One region of the Nitratireductor kimnyeongensis genome, then DNA from elsewhere that is predicted to be linked to it. Evidence: riboswitches for the same ligand, from Rfam matches in the RefSeq annotation. Region 1 holds a riboswitch; the other holds the start of a gene.
The links. A riboswitch is a leader RNA that binds a small molecule or an ion and turns the genes downstream of it on or off. The one in region 1 is predicted to bind thiamine pyrophosphate.
Positions count from the first base shown of each region.

Region 2: linked by a shared signal. The riboswitch ahead of thiB (thiamine ABC transporter substrate binding subunit) and the one ahead of thiC (phosphomethylpyrimidine synthase ThiC) in region 1 are both predicted to bind thiamine pyrophosphate.

Region 1 covers NZ_CP078144.1:53,086-63,539, forward strand. Annotated here, with positions in the region: gene KW403_RS18295 (LysR family transcriptional regulator) at 1-411, shown strand, start outside; gene KW403_RS18300 (TRAP transporter substrate-binding protein) at 510-1,514, shown strand; gene KW403_RS18305 (TRAP transporter small permease) at 1,549-2,052, shown strand; gene KW403_RS18310 (TRAP transporter large permease) at 2,068-3,351, shown strand; gene KW403_RS18315 (carbon-nitrogen hydrolase family protein) at 3,389-4,195, shown strand; gene KW403_RS18320 (RraA family protein) at 4,309-4,968, shown strand; TPP riboswitch at 5,133-5,258, shown strand; gene thiC (phosphomethylpyrimidine synthase ThiC) at 5,369-7,183, shown strand; gene thiO (glycine oxidase ThiO) at 7,187-8,155, shown strand; gene thiS (sulfur carrier protein ThiS) at 8,139-8,336, shown strand; gene KW403_RS18340 (thiazole synthase) at 8,338-9,111, shown strand; gene KW403_RS18345 (thiamine phosphate synthase) at 9,108-9,713, shown strand; gene KW403_RS18350 (hydroxymethylpyrimidine/phosphomethylpyrimidine kinase) at 9,716-10,441, shown strand; gene iolG (inositol 2-dehydrogenase) at 10,449-10,454, opposite strand, start outside.
Region 2 covers NZ_CP078143.1:1,219,108-1,229,561, forward strand. Annotated here, with positions in the region: gene KW403_RS05745 (ABC-F family ATP-binding cassette domain-containing protein) at 1-294, opposite strand, end outside; gene KW403_RS05750 (thiamine diphosphokinase) at 298-945, opposite strand; TPP riboswitch at 1,041-1,154, shown strand; gene thiB (thiamine ABC transporter substrate binding subunit) at 1,192-2,196, shown strand; gene thiP (thiamine/thiamine pyrophosphate ABC transporter permease) at 2,216-3,814, shown strand; gene thiQ (thiamine ABC transporter ATP-binding protein) at 3,811-4,557, shown strand; gene KW403_RS05770 (M48 family metalloprotease) at 4,729-6,216, shown strand; gene KW403_RS05775 (RNA polymerase factor sigma-32) at 6,248-7,105, opposite strand; gene KW403_RS05780 (CarD family transcriptional regulator) at 7,448-8,020, opposite strand; gene fdxA (ferredoxin FdxA) at 8,402-8,740, opposite strand; gene KW403_RS05790 (RNA-binding S4 domain-containing protein) at 8,879-9,268, opposite strand; gene KW403_RS05795 (helicase-related protein) at 9,277-10,454, opposite strand, start outside.

The DNA.
Region 1 (10,454 bases):
CCGACCGCTTTCCCCATCCGCAGAGCCGCGGTGGGCACGCTGCTCGACCTACCAATCCTGAGCTTCCCCAAGAACTCGATTCCCTACAAGACGCTGGAGCGCTATCTGAAGATGCACTCCAAGGTTCGGGTCAATATGCACTCGTCCAACTCCATCGCCACCATCGTCCAGATGGCGGAGGAAGGGCTGGGCATCGCCCCCATGCCGCGGGCGGTCGTGATGAAGGAGCTGGCAAGCGGCACGCTGCACGAAATCACCGTGGATGTGGAATTTCCACCGCTTGAATTTTTCGCAATCACCGAAGCTTCGCCGCGCAAGACCCTCCGGGATGAGTTTGTGGAAATGGCCCGCAAGCAGGCGGTTGCTTATGCAAGCCGCTTTCCGGACGACTATCTGATCCATCTTGATTGAAAAAACTTATCACAGGAAGCCATATTTTTCATTTGGACTTTTTAAGGCGGCTCTCCGATCCTGACCCCATAACCACACAAAAACGATGGGGAAGGATAATGAACCGTATTCTACGCAATGCTCTGGCTGCAGGTGTGATGACGGCAATCGGTGCTGCCGCAACGGTCTCTGCGCAAGCAGAGACCTGGCGCATGGCGCACAAGATGCCGCCAGACAGTATCGAAGGCCAACTTTTCCAGTTCTTCGCCGACAAAGTTGTTGAGAAGACCGGTGGTGAGGTCGAGATTAAGGTGTTTCCGAACGAGCAGCTTGGCTCTGACGACACAGTTCTCGAACAGCTCCAGATCGGCACTGTGAACGTCTATCCTGAGGGCACCAGCTATCTCCAGAAATGGGTCCCGGACATCAAGTTCTCCTCGGCGCCTTTCCTCTTTGATGACCGCGAGCATTGGGTCCGCTTCATGCAGACCGACCTGGTCAAGGGCTGGTTCCAGCAGATCGAAGACGAGGCCGGCATTGCGCTGATCGGCTCTCCGACGGCCTTCCTGCGCGGTCCATACCGCGTCATGGTCACCGACAAGCCGTGGACGAACCTGGAGGAAATGCAGGGCACGCGGCTGCGCATGCATCCCGATGAGCTGGCCGCGGCCGCCTGGCGCCATCTGGGCGCGGAAGTTCGCACGCTGGCCTGGACGGAGGTCTATGAATCCATCAGCCGCGGCATCGTCGATGCGGTGAACAGCCCGATTGCGCTGGTCGAGCCGATGAAATTCTACGAAGTGGCTCCTTACGTCATCCGTCATGACGAATACCCTCAGGGCATGGCCTTCATGACCAATGCCAAACGCTGGAACGCTCTTTCCGATGAACTGCGTGCTCAGGTTCTCGAAGCCTTTGCGGACATGGCGGCAGAGTCGGAGAAGCGTACGATCGCGGCGGCAAACAATGACCTTGAAGCCATGAAGGCAAAGGACGTTTCCTATACCGAGCCGGACACGTCCGATTTCGTCGAGCGCATGCAGAGCTTCTATCAGGAGATGGAAGAGAAGGGCGAACTGCCTGAAGGTTTCCTCGATGCGGTTCGTTCGTCGCGCGCCGAATAGGTTTCCTTGAACTTTCATTGATGGGGGAGGTTTCATGCCCGTCCTGGATCGAATCCTGGCCGTTATAGACCGGCTGTTTCTTGTGGGAGCGAATACGGCCCTGTTTGCCATGCTCCTTGTGACCGCACTCAATGTCGCGTCACGCGCGTTTCTCGGCCAGGGGGTGGTCTGGGCCTTCCCCATCAGCATCGTCTGCTTCGTGTGGATGAGTTTTCTGGGCTTTTTCGTCGTCTACCGGCAGAACAAGGACATCACCGTCGATTTTCTGCTGAACGCAACCCCGCCTCCGGTGCGCCGCGCCGGGCGGATGCTGGTGGACATTGCCGTCATCGCACTGTTGCTCATCATTCTGCGCGAGGCGCCGGAGCTGATCCAACGTCAGGTGGGCAATATCGAGATGGTGGGAATCCAGCGCTATTGGCTGAGTGTCCCCTTCTTCGTGTCCTGCGGGTTGATTGCCCTGCATTTCTTCAGCGACTTCGTCCATGCCCTCAAGGGGCATCCGGAGCCTGAACACCATCATGTCGGCGACATCTAGGATCCGGGTAGAACCATGACCTTGCTACTTTTCGCGGGCTTCGTCGCCCTCATCCTTCTGCGTGTGCCGATCACCATGGCGATCGGCCTGGCGGTGCTCTCCGCGCTCATCTACGCGGGCTTTTCCGACACGCTCTACATCATCCCGCTTCAGGTTCTCGACGGGGTCGACAACCCGTCCCTGCTTGCCATCCCCTTCTTCATCATGGCCGGCAATCTAATGAATGGCGTCGGCATGACCGACCGCATCTTCAACTTCGCCTCCGCTCTTGTCGGCCATATGCGGGCGGGCCTTGCACAGGTGAACGTCGTTTCCTCGCTGCTCTTTGCCGGTGTTTCCGGTGCGGCGGTGGCCGATTGTGCCGGCCTTGGCACGATCGAGATCAAGGCGATGCGCGAGCGCGGCTACCCAGCACCCTTTGCGGCGGCCCTCACGGCTGCAAGCGCTGTGGTCGGGCCGATCATCCCGCCATCCATCAGCCTTGTGGTCTATGCGTTTCTGTCCAACACATCGGTGGCGCGACTTTTTCTGGCGGGCATCATTCCCGGCATCATCGTCGGCCTGTCGCTGATGGCGTTCAACTATCTCGTCGCGCTGAAGCAGGACTTCCCGCGCGAGGAGCGCAAGAGCCTGCCGCAGATCGGTCGCGCCGCCATTGATGGCATTGCCGCTCTCGTTGCGCCGGGCATCATTCTCGTGGCGATCCTCACCGGTTTCACGACCGCGACGGAAGCCGGCGTTCTGGCCTGCGTCTACACCATCGCGCTGGGCTTCGTTTACCGTACCTTCTCCTTCCGCATGCTCTGGCAGGCGCTGACGGAGACGATGACCATCACCAGCGTGATCATGATCATCATCGGCTTCTCGCATGTGATGGGCTGGCTTCTGGCCATCGAGCAAATCCCGCAGCAACTGGCGGATCAGATCCTTCTGTTCACCGAATCGCGCACGGTCTTCCTGTTTCTCCTGCTCGGCTTCCTGCTTCTTGTCGGCTGTTTCGTGGAAGGTGTGCCGGCAAAGCTGATCCTCGTGCCGATGTTGCTGCCGATCATCGACCAGTTCGGCATCGACCGGATTCACTTCGGCCTGATCATCACCCTGGCGCTGCTGATCGGCATTGCCACGCCTCCCATGGGCATTGCGCTCTACATCGTGTCGGAGGTGGGAAAGGTGCCGTTCGAGAAAGTGGCGGTGGCGATCCTGCCTTTCCTCGTTCCGCTCATCGTCGCCCTGCTCGTCATCACCTTCGTGCCCGAGCTGGTGCTCTTCCTTCCCAATCTCGTTCTGGGGCCGGCCTGACGGCCGATCCGTTCACACTCCAAACCAAGGGACAGTCATGAAAATCTCCGTCGTTCAAATGAACTCGCAGGATGACAAGGCAAAAAACATCGCCGATGCGGAAGCCTTGATCCGAAAGGCCGTGGCCGAGGACAACTCCGATCTCGTCGTTCTGCCCGAAACCTTCACCTATATGGGCGGGACCGTGGAAAGCCGCCGTGCAAATGCGGAAACCTTTCCTGACGGCGAAGCCTATCGCGCCATGTCGGCCCTGGCGGCCGAACTCAAGGTGAACATTCACGCCGGCTCCATGGCCGAGGCCGCCGGCGAGAAGTGCTACAACACGACCATCGTGTTCGACCGGCAGGGCAAGGAGATTGCCCGCTACCGCAAGATCCACCTTTTCGACGTGGAGGTTCCCGGCGGCCAGAGCTATCTGGAATCCGACACGATGAAACGCGGCGAGGACGTGGTCGTCTACGAGCTTGAAGGCGTGAAGATCGGTTGCGCCATCTGCTACGATCTGCGCTTCCCGGAACTCTTCCGCAGCCTGCGCGACAAGGGGGCCGAGGTGATCGTCCTGCCAGCCGCCTTCACGCTTCAGACCGGCAAGGACCACTGGGAGCAGCTCCTGTGCGCACGCGCCATCGAGACCCAGTCCTATGTGGCCGCATCGGCCCAGATCTTCGGGCATGACGAAGGCAAGAAGCTGTGTTTCGGCCACTCGCTCATCATCGACCCATGGGGCGTGACCATCGCCAACTGCTCGGACCGCGTCGGCCATGCAAGCGCGACCATCGACACCGGTTATGCCGAGCAGATCCGCCGCTCCATGCCGGTCGCAGACCATCACGTCGTCGCATAGAGCGGATCATCGTTTCATAGAAACGCTGTTGCGCTCTATCTGTTTGTTTTTCCGCATTTATGCGGACGTCAGATGATTCCATCTGACTGCAAAATACTCTAAGGAATACGCATATGTACCAGGTCAATTCGATGCCGGAGCAACTGGCACAGGCCAAGATCGACAAGCTGATGCAGGTGGAGACCGCCACGGTGGGCCACTTCCTGCATGCAAATTTCCTCGACACCGGCATCCGCTCCATGCTGCCCAGGGTGCGGACTGCCGGTACGGCGGTGACCCTGCGGCTGCCCCATGCCGACAGCACGCTCCTGCATTATGCGATGGACCATATCCGGCCCGGCGATTTCGTGATCATCGATCGTGCCGGCGACACACGCCACGCCTGTTGGGGCGGCGTCATCACCCACACGGCGGCCCGCAAGAAGGCCGCCGGTGCGGTGGTGGACGGGCCGGCGACGGATGTTGCCGATTTCGAACGTCATGGTTTTCCCATGTGGTGCCGGGGCCCCTCGCCCATCACCACCAAACTGCTTGGCGTTTCGGGCGAAATGAATATCCCCGTCAGCGTTGGCGGCGTGGTGGTCAATCCGGGCGATGCGGTGCTGGCCGATGAAAACGGCGTGCTAATCCTGTCTCCCGACGAGGTGGACACAGTGGCAGACCGCGCCATCCAAATGCAGGCGCGAGAGGTCGAACTTCTGAAGCGCATCGACGCCGGCGAGAGCCTGCCCACCATCTCCGGCGCGAAGGCGCGCGTGGAAGCAGACGCCTAGCACCCGGCAAAAGTGCCGAGTTGGCGGCCATCCTCCTTCTCCCCGCTCGCGGGGAGAAGGACACTTCGAGGTTGGTGTGTAACGGGTCCAGCCTTCCTGATCCGCACCTTTCCACACAGCTTCATCACCGCGCTTGACAAGAGCGCCCCTCTTCACTCACCTTGCGGCCTCACCTGGGGGGTCCCGCCAAGGGGCTGAGATTCTGCTGGGCATGGTTTTCCATGCAGCGCAGTGACCCGATGAACCTGATCCAGTTCATACTGGCGTAGGGATGGTGCAAGCCTGGCGGGTCGCTGGCTCCTTCGAGCCGAAATCCATATCCATAGCGGATCGTCAGCGCTCTTCCTCCTCTCGGCACGAACTGGGTCTCCATTGCAAAACGCAGAGGAGGCTCTGACCCATGGATGCTATCGCTCCGAAAGTGACAACCGGCCCGTTGCCGGCATCGCGCAAGATCTACAAACCCGGCAAGCTTCACCCCGACATTCGCGTGCCCCTGCGCGAGATCGCCGTGCACCCAAGCGCTGGCGAACCGCCGGTGACGGTCTATGATTCCTCCGGCCCCTATTCGGACCCGGATGCGCTCATCGAGATCGAGAAAGGCCTGCCGCGCATCCGCGAGGCCTGGGTGAAGGCGCGCGGCGATGTGGAGGTCTACGAAGGCCGCCATGTGAAGCCGGAGGACAATGGCTTCGTTTCCGGCGACCGGCTGACGCCCGAGTTCCCCACGCGCCACCAGCCGCTGCGGGCCAAGGACGGCAAGGCCGTCACGCAACTTGCCTATGCGCGGGCCGGCATCGTCACGCCGGAGATGGAGTTCATCGCCATCCGCGAAAATCTCGGGCGCGAACAAGCAAGGGCTGCGCTCGTGCGCGATGGCGAGAGTTTTGGCGCGGCCATTCCCGATTTCGTGACGCCGGAATTCGTGCGCGACGAGGTGGCGAAGGGCCGGGCGATCATTCCCGCCAACATCAACCACCCGGAAGCCGAGCCGATGATCATCGGCCGCAATTTCCTCGTGAAGATCAACGCCAATATCGGCAATTCCGCCGTCACCTCCTCCATGGCCGAAGAGGTGGAAAAGATGGTGTGGGCGACGCGCTGGGGCGGCGACACGGTGATGGACCTTTCCACCGGACGCAACATCCACAACATCCGCGAATGGATCATCCGCAATTCGCCTGTGCCGATCGGCACCGTGCCGATCTATCAGGCGCTGGAAAAGGTGAACGGCATTGCCGAGGACCTCAACTGGGAGGTCTTTCGCGATACGCTGATCGAACAGGCCGAACAGGGCGTCGACTATTTCACCATCCATGCGGGCGTGCGGCTCCACTACATTCCGCTGACGGTCGACCGCGTGACGGGCATTGTCTCGCGCGGCGGTTCGATCATGGCCAAATGGTGCCTGCATCACCACAGGGAGAGCTTCCTCTACGAGCATTTCGAGGAAATCTGCGACATCTGCCGCGCCTACGACGTTTCGTTCTCGCTGGGCGACGGGTTGCGTCCGGGCTCCATTGCCGATGCCAATGACGCCGCGCAATTTGCCGAGCTGGAAACGCTGGGCGAGCTGACGCAGATCGCCTGGAAGAAGGACTGCCAGGTGATGATCGAGGGGCCCGGCCATGTGCCGATGCACAAGATCAAGGAAAACATGGACAAGCAGCTCGATGTCTGCGGCGAGGCACCCTTCTATACGCTTGGACCGCTCACGACCGATATTGCGCCGGGCTATGACCACATCACGAGCGGCATTGGCGCGGCGATGATCGGCTGGTTCGGCACGGCCATGCTCTGCTATGTCACGCCGAAGGAGCATCTGGGCCTGCCCGACCGAGACGATGTGAAGACCGGCGTCATCACCTACAAGATCGCGGCCCATGCGGCGGACCTTGCCAAGGGGCATCCGGCGGCGAAGATCCGCGACGATGCGCTGTCGCGCGCGCGGTTCGAGTTCCGCTGGGAGGACCAGTTCAACCTCTCGCTCGATCCCGAGACTGCGCGGAACTTCCACGACGAGACGCTGCCCAAGGAAGCGCACAAGGTGGCGCATTTCTGCTCCATGTGCGGCCCGAAATTCTGCTCCATGCGCATCTCCCACGACATCCGCGCCGAGGCGCAGAAGGAGGGCATGGCCAAGATGGCGGAGAAGTTCCGCGAGGGCGGTGAGCTCTATATGCCGCTGGAAAAGGCGGTCGAACCCGGGGAGTGATCCATGCATGTCCTTGTTCGTGGGGCGGGCGTTGCCGGCCTCACGCTGGCGCATGAGCTGGTGCGGGCGGGTGTGCGGGTGACGGTGTGCGACACCCGCTCCGGCCCGGCGGGCAGCGCCTCGTGGCTGGCGGGTGGGATGCTGGCACCGTGGTGTGAGCGCGAGAGCGCGGAGGGGCCGGTGCTCACGCTCGGAAAGAGCGCGGCAGACTGGTGGCACGAGGCTCTTCCCGGCCATGTGGTGCGCAATGGAACGCTCGTTGTCGCGCCTGCGCGGGACCGGGCGGAGCTCGACCGCTTTGCCGCGCGCACATCCGGCCATGAATGGCTGGAGGGCGAAGCCGTGGCTGTGCTGGAGCCTGATCTTGCGGGCCGGTTTCGCCGCGGGCTTTTCTTTCGGGGCGAGGCCCATCTTGACCCACGGCGGGCGCTGACGGCGCTTGCCGAGGGGTTGAGGAGGGCTGGTGTTCGTTTCGTCTGCGAAATGGAGGTTGAGGCCGACAGGATTGCCGATTGCACCGGCATGGCAGCGGCGGATCCGGAGCTGCGCGGGGTGCGGGGTGAGATGCTTCTGCTGCGCACGAAAGAGGTCAGGCTTGCGCGCCCGGTGCGGCTGCTTCACCCGCGCATACCGGTCTATATCGTGCCGCGTGCGGATCACCATTTCATGGTGGGCGCGACGATGATCGAAAGCGATGACGATGGTCCGATCAGCGCCCGCTCGATGATGGAATTGCTCAACGCGGCCTACAGCCTGCACCCGGCCTTTGCCGAGGCGAAGATCGTGGAGACGGGCGCCGGTGTGCGCCCCGCCTATCCCGACAATTTGCCGCGCGTGAAGCGTACGCCGAAGGGCATCAGCGTGAACGGGTTTTACCGCCACGGTTTTCTGCTCTCCCCGGCCATGGCGCGCGAGGCGGCCACCCTCATTCTGAACGAACGCGTGGAGGTGTTCGATGAAGCTCACGGTTAATGGCGAAGAGCGGCAGGTGACAGCAGCAACGCTGGCCGCCCTGCTCGATGAACTGGACTACGCGCCCGATTTTCTCGCCACCGCGCGCAATGGCGAGGTCGTTGCGGCAGCGGAACGAAGCTGGTGCACGCTCAAAGACGGGGACCGGATCGAGATCCTTTCGCCCATGCAGGGAGGCTGACATGCTGGAAGTCTATGGCGAAACCCTGACTTCGAGGTTGCTTCTGGGAACCGCGCAATACCCCTCCCCCGCCATCATGGCGGATGCGGTGCGAAAAAGCGGCTGCGAGATCGTGACTGTGTCACTGCGCCGCGAGATGGCGGGCAACCGCAATGGCGGCCGGTTCTGGGAGCTGATCCGCGAGCTCGGTGTGCGGGTGTTGCCCAACACGGCGGGCTGCCATTCGGTGAAAGAGGCGGTGACCACGGCGCAGATGGCGCGCGAGCTTTTCGGCACGGACTGGATCAAGCTCGAGGTGATCGGCCACCACGACACGCTCCAGCCGGATGTGTTTGGCCTTGTCGAGGCCGCGCGCATCCTGAGCGATGAGGGGTTCAAGGTTTTTCCCTACACCACCGACGATCTGGTGGTGGGGGAGCGATTGCTTGAGGCGGGGTGCGGGGTGCTGATGCCCTGGTGCGCGCCCATCGGCTCCGCGCGTGGGCCAGCCAATCCCGATGCGCTTCTGGCCATGCGAGCAGAATTTCCCGATGTGCCGCTCATCGTGGATGCGGGGCTCGGGCGACCATCCCATGCGGCCATGGTGATGGAGCTCGGGTTTGACGCGGTGTTGCTCAACACGGCTGTGGCGAAGGCGGGTGATCCGGTGGCGATGGCTGAGGCTTTTTCCGGTGCTGTCAACGCCGGGCGAAAGGCCTTTCTGGCCGGTCCGCTGGAGCCGCGCAATATGGCTGTTCCCTCAACGCCGGTGATCGGCAAGGCAGTGTTTGAATGAAACTCGATCCCTTCTATTTGATCGTCGACAGTGCGGCGTGGATCGCCCGTCTCGTCCCCCTCGGCGTAAAGCTCGTGCAGTTGCGCATCAAGGAGATGGATGAAGCGGGGCTTCGTGGAGAGATCATCGAGGCAAGGCGCATCTGTGCCGAACACGATTGCCAGCTCATCGTGAATGACCATTGGCGGCTGGCCATCGAGACGGGCTGCGATTTCATCCATTTGGGGCAGGAAGATCTGGCTGAGGCCGATCTCGATGCGATCCGCGCCGCAGGGCTGAAGCTCGGTATCAGTACCCATGACGGGGCGGAGTTGCGAACTGCGCTCGCCGTGAAACCCGACTATGTGGCGCTCGGCCCGGTCTATCCGACGATCCTGAAAAAGATGAAATGGAACCCGCAGGGGCTCGACCGGCTGGCCGATTGGCGCAAGCGTGTGGGCGATGTGCCGCTGGTGGCGATTGGCGGGCTGAACCCCGAGCGGCTTCCCGGCGTGTTTGCAGCGGGGGCAGACAGTGCTGCCGTGGTGACGGACATCACTCTGAACCCCGATCCGGAAGCGCGCACCCGCGAATGGCTGGCAGCCACTGCGCAATGGCGGTGAGCATGGCGCATGTCCTGGTGATTGCCGGTTCGGATTCGTCTGGCGGCGCGGGCATCGCGCGCGACATTGAGACCATTTCGGCTATTGGTCTGAAGACCTGCCTCGCCGTGACGGCGGTGACCGTGCAGACGCATCACGAGGTGGAGCGCGTCGAGCTCTGCGACCCCGATCTGGTGGAAGCACAGATGCGCGCCGCCCTTTCGGCAAACGCGGTCGCGGCCATCAAGATCGGTATGCTCGGAAGCCGCGAGACAGTCGCGCGCGTTGCGGAGGTTTTGCTCGACCATGCGGCGATACCAGTGGTGCTCGATCCGGTGGTCGCATCCTCATCCGGGAGGGCGCTTCTTTCGGACGATGCCATTGCCGTGATGCGGGAAAGCCTGATGCCGCTTTGCAGCCTCGTCACGCCCAACCTGCCTGAGCTCGCACTCCTTTCAGGTGGGAGCGAGGCAGATGAACACCAGCAGGCACGCGATCTGCTTGGCAGCGGTGTGAAGGCGCTGCTCGTGAAAGGCGGGCATGCAGAGGGGCCGCGCGCCACGGACACGCTGTATCAGGCGGGAGAGCCGCCATTGCGGTTCGAGAGCCCGCGCCTGCCGGGCGCGATGCGCGGCACCGGCTGCATGTTGGCAAGCGCCATCGCTGCCGGCCTTGCCCGGGGCGATGGGCTGGAGGCCAGCGTGCGCGCGGCAAAAACCCATTTGTCCGAACGCTGGATTCCCAGCTGAGACCAGATCAGAC
Region 2 (10,454 bases), on a different replicon from region 1:
GTCGTCGGCAGGCCCAAGCCCCGCCTCCACATAGGCGCGCACGGTCGCGAACCCCTGCCAGTCAGGCGTCTGCGGCAAATAGCGTATGGTTGCTGTCGGCTGGCGGAAGATCTCGCCATCCTGCGGCTCCACGAGCCCGGCGGCAATCTTCAACAGGGTCGACTTGCCGGAGCCATTGCGCCCCACCAGCGCAAGCCGCTCGCCGGGGCCGACCATCAGCGCGGCACCGGCCAGCAGCGGCGTGCCACCGAAGGTCAAACGAATATCATCCAGCTTTAAAAGTGGCGGCGCCATGGTTCAGCGTTCTCCGTCATGCAGTAGATGCGCCATGAACAGCGCCCGGCCCTTTTTCAAGGTTATCGAGAGGTCGCCCTTAACGACATTGGAAAGTGTCAGCGATGATCCGAAGGGCACCTCCACGGCATCGAGCGGCCATTTCGCACCTTCGACTGTAAGGCCGGAAAGCTCCGAAAAGCCGAGAATCGAAAACAGTGTGCCATCAGCATAGGCGAAACTGTGACGCCGCCCCGGGACGAGCGGCACGCCTTCCTGATGCCCGCTCGTCAGCTTCGCGGCAATGCCGCGTTCGGAGAGCTGCAATGCCTGCGCGAAATGCAGGAACATGTGGTCGGCCCGTTCGCCTCCGAAAGCACCGGCCAGCAGAAGGCTTGTCGCCCCGGCCTCCAGAGCTGCCGCGATCGCGATCTCGCCGTCGGTCTTGTCCTTCTCGGAGGGGAAGGTGCGGCGCGCCACGTCGGCATAGGCATCCTCAAACCCGTCGGGCACGGAATCGAAGTCCCCCACCCAGAGCTCGGGCTTCACATCCAGAAGCGCAGCATGGCGCATGCCCGAATCCGCTGCGATGATGCGGCTGTCGGCGATTTCGGCATCAAGCGCCGGTGTCCGGGTGAGGTCTCCGCCAAGGAGAAGGGTAAAACGGCTCATGGGCGAGGCCCATATCATGCCGGCGGGCCAGCGCCAACGGCGTTTGCGCCATTCACCCCCCTTGCGGAGCTGCGCACCGCGCCCTATTTTTTCCCGTCGCTCTAACGGGGTGCCGGCGCATTGTCGGCTGAGAGGCTTGGGAAGCACCCAACCAACCCGCGGAACCTGATCCGGCTTATACCGGCGGAGGGATTAGACGCTTTTCATTCAGCGCCTCATTCCCAGACCAGAAAAGAGGAGGCGCAGATGCGCACCACCACCCTGCTTTCCACGCTGGCGCTCGGCGCGCTGGTCCTTTCCGGCCAGGCATTCGCCCAGGAAAAGCTCACCGTGTACACCTATGAGAGCTTCACATCCGACTGGGGCCCAGGCCCACAGGTGGAGAAGGCGTTTGAGGCAGAATGCGGCTGCGACGTGGAATTCGTTTCGGTCGCCGATGGCGTGGCACTGCTCAACCGTGTCCGGCTTGAGGGCAGCTCCACGAAAGCCGACATCGTGCTCGGCCTCGACAATAATCTTCTCCACGAGGCGCGGGAAACCGGCCTCTTCGCCCCCCACGGTATTGATACGGCCAAGCTAGAGGTGCCCGGCGGCTTTGAGAACGACATTTTCGTTCCCTTCGATTATGGCTATTTCGCCTTTGTCTACGACACCGAAGCCATCGAGACACCACCGGCAAGCCTGAAGGAACTGGTGGAGGCCGAGGGTGATCTGAAGATCGCCATCCAGGATCCACGCACCTCCACGCCGGGCCTAGGTCTTCTGCTCTGGGTCAAGGCCGTCTATGGCGACGAGGCGGCCACCGCCTGGAGCCGGCTGCAGGACAAGGTGCTGACGGTGACACCCGGCTGGAGCGAGGCCTATGGACTGTTCACCAGCGGTGAGGTTCCCATGGTGCTCTCCTACACCACCTCGCCCGCCTATCACCGCATCGCCGAAGACACCGAGCGCTACAAGGCAGCCAGCTTCGCGGAAGGCCACTATCTGCAGGTGGAAGTGGCGGCACAGACGGTTGCGGGCGCAAAAAACCCGCTGGCGCAGAAATTCCTCGCCTTCATGATTGGTCCCGGCTTTCAGGACGCCATTCCCGAAACCAACTGGATGTTCCCGGCCGGAGAAACCTCCGGCAAGTTGAATCCGGTTTTCGACGAACTCGTCAAACCGACCAAAACGCTCGAGTTCCCGCCTGAAGAGGTGGCAAAGAACCGGAAGACATGGGTCGATGAGTGGCTTTCGGTGATGAGCCGCTAAGCACACCCCGGTGCCAGCCATGGACAGACGCATAACCGCAGGGCGCGTCGCGCTAGCGGCCGTCGGCCTGCTTGTCAGCGGAGCCTTTATCGGCCTCGCATTGGAAGCGGCACGCCAGGGTTCTGGCGTGCTGGATGCGTTCGATGCATGGCTTCTGCGCATTGCCCGTTTCACGCTCTGGCAGGCCCTGCTTTCCACGCTGCTCTCCGTGCTCCCTTCGATCCTTCTGGCGCGTGCGCTGGCGCGGCATCCGGCCTTTCCGGGACGTGCCTTCATCCTGCGCCTGTTCGCCGTGCCGCTTGCGCTGCCAGCCATTGTCGCTGCCCTTGGCGTGCTCGCGCTCTATGGCCGCGCGGGCTTCTTCGCGCCATTCCTGTCGGTCGCCTTCAACGAGCACTGGCCTGGCATCTATGGCCTTTCGGGCATTCTGGTCGCCCATGTCTTCTTCAACCTGCCGCTCGCAACGCGGCTCTTCCTGAACGCGCTTGAAAGCGTGCCGGCAGACCAGTGGCGTCTTGCAGCCCAGCTTGGCATGGGTGCGCGCGCCTCGTTCCGGTTTCTCGAATGGCCGGCCATGCGCGCTGCCCTGCCCGGCATTGCCGGGCTCGTTTTCATGCTGTGCGTCACGTCCTTCACCATCGTCTTGCTACTCGGAGGGGGCCCGCGCGCGACCACCCTCGAAGTAGCGATTTATCAGGCCTTGCGCTTCGACTTCGACCCTGCCCGTGCACTGGTGCTCACCCTCATTCAGGTGGCCTTGGCGGGCAGCATCGTGTTGGCAATGAGCCGCCTCGGCGCATCCTTCAGCGGCGACGCAAACCTCCCCGTCGCACCCCGACGGATCGTCTGGCATACGCCCGCAGAGACCGGTTTTAACGCAGCCCTCATCCTTGTCGCCCTCTTCTTCGTTGCAGGGCCGATGGCGGCAACCGTGGTCGCTGGCCTGAAAGCCGATCTCGGACGCCTTGCCACCGAAAGCGCGGTCTTTGCGGCCACGGCCACCAGCCTTGTTTTCGCGAGCCTGTCGGCCCTCCTGTGCCTCATCCTGTCACTGGCACTGGTCGCCGCCCGGCGCGCGCTGGAAATGAAACGCGGCGCCCTGCCCGCGACCCTGCTGGAACGCGCAACCGACAGCGGTGCTGCCATGGTGCTCATCGTTCCGCCGCTGGTCATCGGCGCGGGCTGGTTTATTCTCCTGCGCCACGTGGGCAATGTCTTCGCCTTCGCGCCGGTCATGGTCGTCACGGTCAATGCGGTGATGGCCATGCCCTTCGCCATCCGTGCCATTCGTCCGGCTTATGATGCCGCCAGTGCCCGCCATGAAAGACTGTGTCTCTCACTTGGCATTACCGGGTGGAGCAGGCTACGCCTTGTCGACTGGCCGGCGCTCAAACGCCCCGCCGCCACCGCACTCGCCTTCGCTGCCGCCCTATCTCTGGGCGATCTCGGCGTCATCGCCCTGTTCGGCTCCGATCAGGTGCAGACGCTGCCCTATCTCCTGCTGCAGCGCATGGGCAGCTACCGCACGGCAGATGCCGCCGGCCTCGCTCTTTTCCTGGGGCTTCTCTGTCTGGCATTGATGTTCATCGCCGATCGTCTCGGCAGGGAGAAGACATGATCAAGACCGCCGCTGGACATGGTGCCAAAATCGCTCTGGAAGCGCTGCAATTCGCTTATCCGGGGGGGAGGCCGATGGCGTTCGAGGCGACAATCGCGCCATCCGATATTGTCGCCGTGATGGGCCCAAGCGGTTCGGGCAAATCAACGCTGCTCAGTCTTATAGCCGGCTTCGAGAAACCCACCGCGGGCCGTGTTCTCATAAATGGCGAAGATGTTTCCCGACTCAATCCTCATCGCAGGCCTGTTTCCATGGTGTTTCAGGAAAACAATCTCTTCGCGCATCTCACCGTCGCCCAGAATGTGGGGCTAGGCCGCTCGGCTTCCCTGAGATTGTCCGATGAAGACCGGACAGCGATCTCGGATGCCCTCGCCAGAACCGGCCTTGCCGGCAAGGAAGACCGGTTGCCCCAAGCGCTCTCAGGTGGAGAGCGCCAGCGTGTGGCACTTGCCCGCGTGTTAATCCGCAGACGCCCCGTCCTTCTGATGGACGAACCCTTCGCTTCGCTCGGACCGGCCCTGCGTGATGAAATGCTCGAACTCATCGCCGACCTGCACGCCGCGCAAGGAATGACCATCCTGATGGCGACGCATGATCCACGCGATGCAGAGCGGCTTTGTAAATCGATGGTCTTCGTGGAAGAAGGCCAGATTTCCGCCACGGGCACAACCGATGCGTTTATCTCCGGCGAGGCATCGGACGCCTTCAACCGCTATATAGGCGCGCGCCGCGAAATCAACTAAGCTCCAAGAAATGGATTCCCCTTTTGCAGCTTATGCGCTAGACGATGCCCTCGATGGGACATGATGCAATGCTGAGGGAACCAAAAGCGCGGCTGGCTGGTTGAGGCTGGTCATGCTTTGGACAAGATCAACCGGAAGGACATTCACTTGTCCAATCGAGCGCCCGCTACCATGAATTTCCTGCCGCCCGCGCGGTCATCGTCGCGCAAAACTGTCCTGGCCCTGACGCTCACCGCGCTCCTGTCCGGCTGCCAGATGATCCCGACCGATACGGGCAGTTTCATGCCGTCCTCCAACCCGGTCACCGTGGACACGGTGACACGCGGTGATCGGCTGGCTCGGCTGGCCCGCCAACAGCACCCGCGCATCCTGCAGACCTATGGCGGCGAATATTCCGACGCGAAGCTCGAGCGAATGGTGGCCAAGGTCGTCGGCTCGCTGACGTTGGACGAACAAAACACTGGCGCCGCCTATCGGATCACGATACTCAATTCACCGAACGTGAACGCTTTTGCCCTCCCCGGCGGCTATCTTTATGTCACACGCGGGCTTTTAGCGCTTGCCAACGATTCGGCGGAGCTTGCTGCTGTCCTGGCGCATGAAATGGCACATGTCACAGCCAATCATGGCATTGAGCGACAGAAACTCGAAGCGGAAGAAAAATTCGCTTCAAAAGTGGTGAATGAAGTGGTCGGCGGACGCGATCAGGCGGCTCAGGCCGCGCTGGTGCGCGGCAAACTGCGACTTGCCCAGTTCTCCCGCAATCAGGAACTTGAAGCTGATCGCATCGGTATCCAGACAACCGCCCATGCTGGGTTTGACGCCTTCGCGGCGGCACGCTTTCTCCAGGCGATGGATGCTTATCAAGGCTTTCGCAGCATCAGCGGCGCGACCGATGCCAGCCTCGACTTTCTGGCAAGTCACCCAAATGCGCCGCGCCGTATCGAGCTCGCGCAGCGCCATGCCCGCGAACTGCAGCAACCCAACGCGGCAGGGACGAGGGATCGCGAAGCCTTCCTTGCCGGCATTGATGGCATGATCTATGGCGATTCTCCGGAAGAGGGTTTCGTCCGCGGACGCGACTTTCTTCATCCGGGGCTGGGCGTCGCCTTCCGTGTACCGCAGGGGTTCATCATCGACAACTCGGCAAAGGCTGTTACCGCCGTCGGACCTGAAGACATTGCGGTCCGTTTTGATGGCGCCACCGTTCCGCAGGGTACATCCCTGACAGATTACCTGACGAGTGGATGGGTGGCCGGTTTGGAGCCTGAAACAATCCGAACTCTGACCATCAACGGCTATCCGGCTGCCAATGGTCGCGCGAGCGCCGATGGATGGCAGTTTGATGTCACGGTGATCCGCTCGGGCGGGCAGGTTTATCGCCTGCTGACCGCCGCGCCCGCAACGAGCGGAGACCTCGAGAGGGTTGCAAATTCAGTCGGTCAAAGCTTCCGTGTACTAAATCAGGCGGAGCGTGCAGCACTCACACCTCTGCGGATCCGCGTGGTCACTGTTCAACCTGGCGAGACGCTGGCTTCCCTGGCCGCGCGCATGCGTGGGGTGGATCGGAAAGTGGAGCTTTTCCGGCTGCTGAACGCTCTTGGTCCCGGTGCGTCACCTGCAGCGGGCACCAGGGTGAAAATCGTCACTGATCAATAGCACTTCACGCACCCAAGGGCGCTGCATAGGCTCAGGCTGCTCCGCCAAGAAGTGCAGGATGCTCGCGCACAAGCACGCTGCGCAACTTTTCGATCGCCCTGCTTTCGATCTGGCGTACCCGTTCCTTCGAAATCCCCAGCGCGGTGCCGAGCGCCTCGAGTGTTGCTCCTTCGTCTGACAGACGACGCTCACGTATGATCTGAAGTTCGCGCCGATCCAGAATGTCGAGAGCCTTGGAGAGCCAGACTGCCCGGCGCTCGCCATCTATCATGTGTTCTACGGTTTCATCCACTGGATCGTCATCAGAAGGTATGAATTCCATCCGCTCTGCAGAAGCCTCTCCTTCGTCGCGCATCGGCGCATTTAGTGAGAGGTCAGGCCCGGACAGCCTTGCATCCATCATCGCCACATCAGCCGGCGAGACACCGAGAAGCTTGGCCGCCTCTTCATGTATTTCGCCAGAGGTCCCCATACTCTTCTGCAGCTTTGCCTTCAGGCGGCGAAATTTGAAGAAAAGCGCCTTCTGGGCGGAACTCGTTCCACCGCGAACGATCGACCAGTTGCGCAAGACGTAGTCCTGCATTGAAGCTCGTATCCACCATGTCGCATATGTTGAAAAACGCACGCCGCGCTCGGGATCAAATCGAGCCGCAGCCTCCAGCAACCCGATATGGCCTTCCTGTATGAGGTCAGCCATTGGAAGACCGAAATTTCGGAAACGGGCCGCCATGGCGATGACAAGCCGCATGTGTGATACGGTCAGTTGATGAAGTGCCTGTTGATCTTGCTTTTTCGACCAGCGCTTCGCCAGATCTTGTTCTTCTTCCAACGCCAGATATGGCGCTTTCATCGCATTTTGGATCAGTTTGCGTTCAGCCCGGTCTTGCATCATGCACTCCCGCGTTACCGCCCGCGACCTCCCACTAAAGGAATGCGAGCCACCAAGCCCATGCGCATCAGCTTCGCGCATGTGCCGTTAAAACGTTCAAAGCGTCGTTGACGCCCCGTTCAAACATTCACGGCCACGCCAATTGCGGACGTCTCGCAGACTTTGAAAGAGCCTCCTGAAGAACCACCGTAAAACGAGGTTCCGCAGAGCCCGGCCACCAGACATCACTTAAAGTAACGAGTCGGAAACAGAAAAAGTTCCAGCAGGGAGCCGGCAGGACTCCGAACAACAAAAAACCCGGCTGAAAAGCCGGGTTTTTTTATAATCCGTTAGAGAGCGCGTTTATGCCGCCTCATCCTTCTCAGCTTCCTCATTGTCAGCCTTCGCGCCACGGCGCGGGCCCTTGTTGAGGTTTGTCTCGATCAGGCGCACGGCTTCCGTCTCCGACATGCGGTTGACGGCCGCGATCTCGCGCGCCATGCGGTCGAGTGCAGCTTCATAAAGCTGACGTTCTGAATAGGACTGCTCCGGCTGATTGTCGGCACGGTAAAGATCACGCACGACTTCCGAAATGGAGATCAGATCGCCCGAATTGATCTTTGCATCATATTCCTGCGCGCGGCGCGACCACATGGTGCGCTTGACGCGAGCACGGCCCTGAACAACTTTGAGCGCACGGTCGACATAGTCGGTCTCCGCAAGCTTGCGCATGCCAATAGACGTTGCCTTGGCAACCGGCACCTTGAGGCGCATCTTGTCTTTCTGAAAATCGATGACGAACAATTCCAGCTTGTGACCGGCGACTTCCTGCTCTTCGATCGTAACGATCTGCCCGACACCATGCGCCGGATACACGATATATTCGCCAGTTTTGAAGCCCTGACGCTGCGCCGATTTCTTCTGCTGGGTGGTCATCCGCCTAACACTCCTGTTCTAGTGGGGCATGCCGGAACCGCCTCGCCTCGACGATACCCTGTGCCCATACGCCTGCCGGCTTTTTTTGGACGCATGAAAGATTTCGAGCTCTGGGAAAGGGTGACAGCCCTGCACCGAAGGCCCGCCACGCAAACCAATACACCCTGACCCAGATAGCCCCGGTCCGGATTTTGAGCCCCACCTTTCAGTGATTAGTCTGTGTGCGCCATCAAAAGACGTGTTGTCACCGGCATGATTTTACGAAGCTACCACAAAAAGCCGATAGAATCAAGAATTTGACGCATGTGCGAAGATGTCGCGGCAGAATCCTGCGCGAACGCCCCGTCTTTCAGCATTATGCCCCGCGGACGAAAACCGCGCTCAATCCCCTTCGCCAGGCTCCGGCGAAAAGTACTGCTCCAGCTTGTTCTCGACACCGTCAAATTCCTTGGCGTCTGCCGGAGGCTCTTTCTTGGCAGTAATGTTGGGCCATTTTTCGGCATATTCGGAATTGAGCTGAAGCCAGCTATCCAGGCCCGGCTCAGTGTCTGGCTTGATCGCCTCTGCCGGGCATTCCGGTTCACAGACACCACAATCGATGCACTCATCCGGGTGGATGACGAGCATGTTTTCACCCTCATAGAAACAATCTACCGGACAAACCTCTATACAGTCCATGTACTTGCACTTGATGCAATTGTCGGTGACGATATAGGTCATAGGTGCTCTCGGCTGACAGCTTCTTGGAATGTCGAGTGGTGAGGTATCGCCTTTGAAGGGCGGTTGCAAGGCCCGTTATTGCGCTGCAATCGTCGCAGGCGAAATCCCATTCCTACCGTTCGAGACCTGACTTCGGCTTCATCCATCGTCGCGCCACCGATCCAGAGCGCGACGTTCCTTTTTGGTCGGGCGCCCGGCCCCCAAATCGCGCTTTGGTGTCATCGTCGCCGCCACGATCTCCTTCGGCAGTGCAGGTGGCGTCATGTCCTCGTAGAGTGTACGCGCCTCTTCAGCGGGGCCGCGCCGCGCTCCAGGCGCGAGAACACGGTACACGAGGACACGCCGGTCGAGAGAAATGGTGAGCACGTCGCCCACCTTGATCTGGTAGGCGGCCTGCTCAATCTTGTTGCGGTTCACGCGCACTCTTCCGGCCTGAGCGAGTTTGGCGGCGAGTGAACGTGATTTTACCACTCGTGCAAAGAACAGCCACTTATCAATGCGCTGCCGTTCTAAAACCGTCCCGCTCATTGCATGGGCTACTTTTTCAACTGATCTTTCAGTGCAGCTAGCTTGGCAAAGGGCGAATCCGGATCGACCCGTGCCGGCCGCTCCTCGCGTTGACGGAGCTGAGCGCCCTTGCGCTTGAAGTTCTGCTTGTCACCGTCCTTACGCGCAGGCTTGCCGCGCTTTTGGGCGCCGTCGCGCTCCTGACGCCCTCGCCCCTGCTGACGCTGATTTGCCTTGCCCGCGCCATGACGCTTGCGCCCGTCAAAACGAGCTTGCCGCCAGATAAGAACCAGCTTGGGCTCCTCCTCTTCGCTGACTGCCTTTTCGGCCTGAGCCTCGGGATCGAGGACTTCAGCCGCCGCCTCAGGCTTTTCATCCGCGTGGTGCTCAATAGCAGCTGCCGCGGTTTCTGCAGACGTGGCCGCTACGACAGCCTCCCCCTCTGCTCCGCCCTTTGGCTGGGCGGCAACCACTTCGGCTTGCGTGGCAGTTTCCGCACTCTCGGCCACAGCCTCGGCGGGCTCGGCATCCTCAACCTTCTGAGCGGCATCCTTTTCCACAGCCGCCTCGTCCAGCGCCCTCAGATGTGCGGCCACCTCTTCGGCTGACTTTGGCTCTCCACGATAGCCCAGCCCCTTGAGGATTGCTTCCATATCATCAGCGGTCGCACCAAGAATGGACATCATTGCCGGCGTGACCACAAAGGCAGCGCCGTCATAACCACCTTCCGGCCGCGCGCCCGATCCCGGCTTCCACGACAGCGCGGGACGAATGAGGTCTGCAAGACGCTCAAGAATATCGACACGCACCGCACGGCGTCCAAGATTGCGATAACCGGCAAGACCGTAAAACGCTTTCTCAAATGCCGGATCGGTGACAATGGACGTCCGCCCCGCGGCAAGCGCATTCACCACATCGCCATAGCCCGGCTTGTCCTTGGCATCGTTCTTCAGCGCCCAGAGAAGCGACAGCAGACCCGCCGGCGCCGGCTTGATCAGCGCCGGGACAAAGATGTGGTACGCGCCGAAGCGCACACCCAAACGGCGGAGCGAAGCACGTGCATCCTGATCCAGAGCGCGCACATCTTCGGCCACGGTGCGGCGGTTAAGAACACCAAAATTCTCGGCAAGCTGGAAGGCGATCCCACGCGCCATCCCCGACAGACTTTCCGTATCGCGCAGATCAACCAATGGCTTCAAGAGCGATT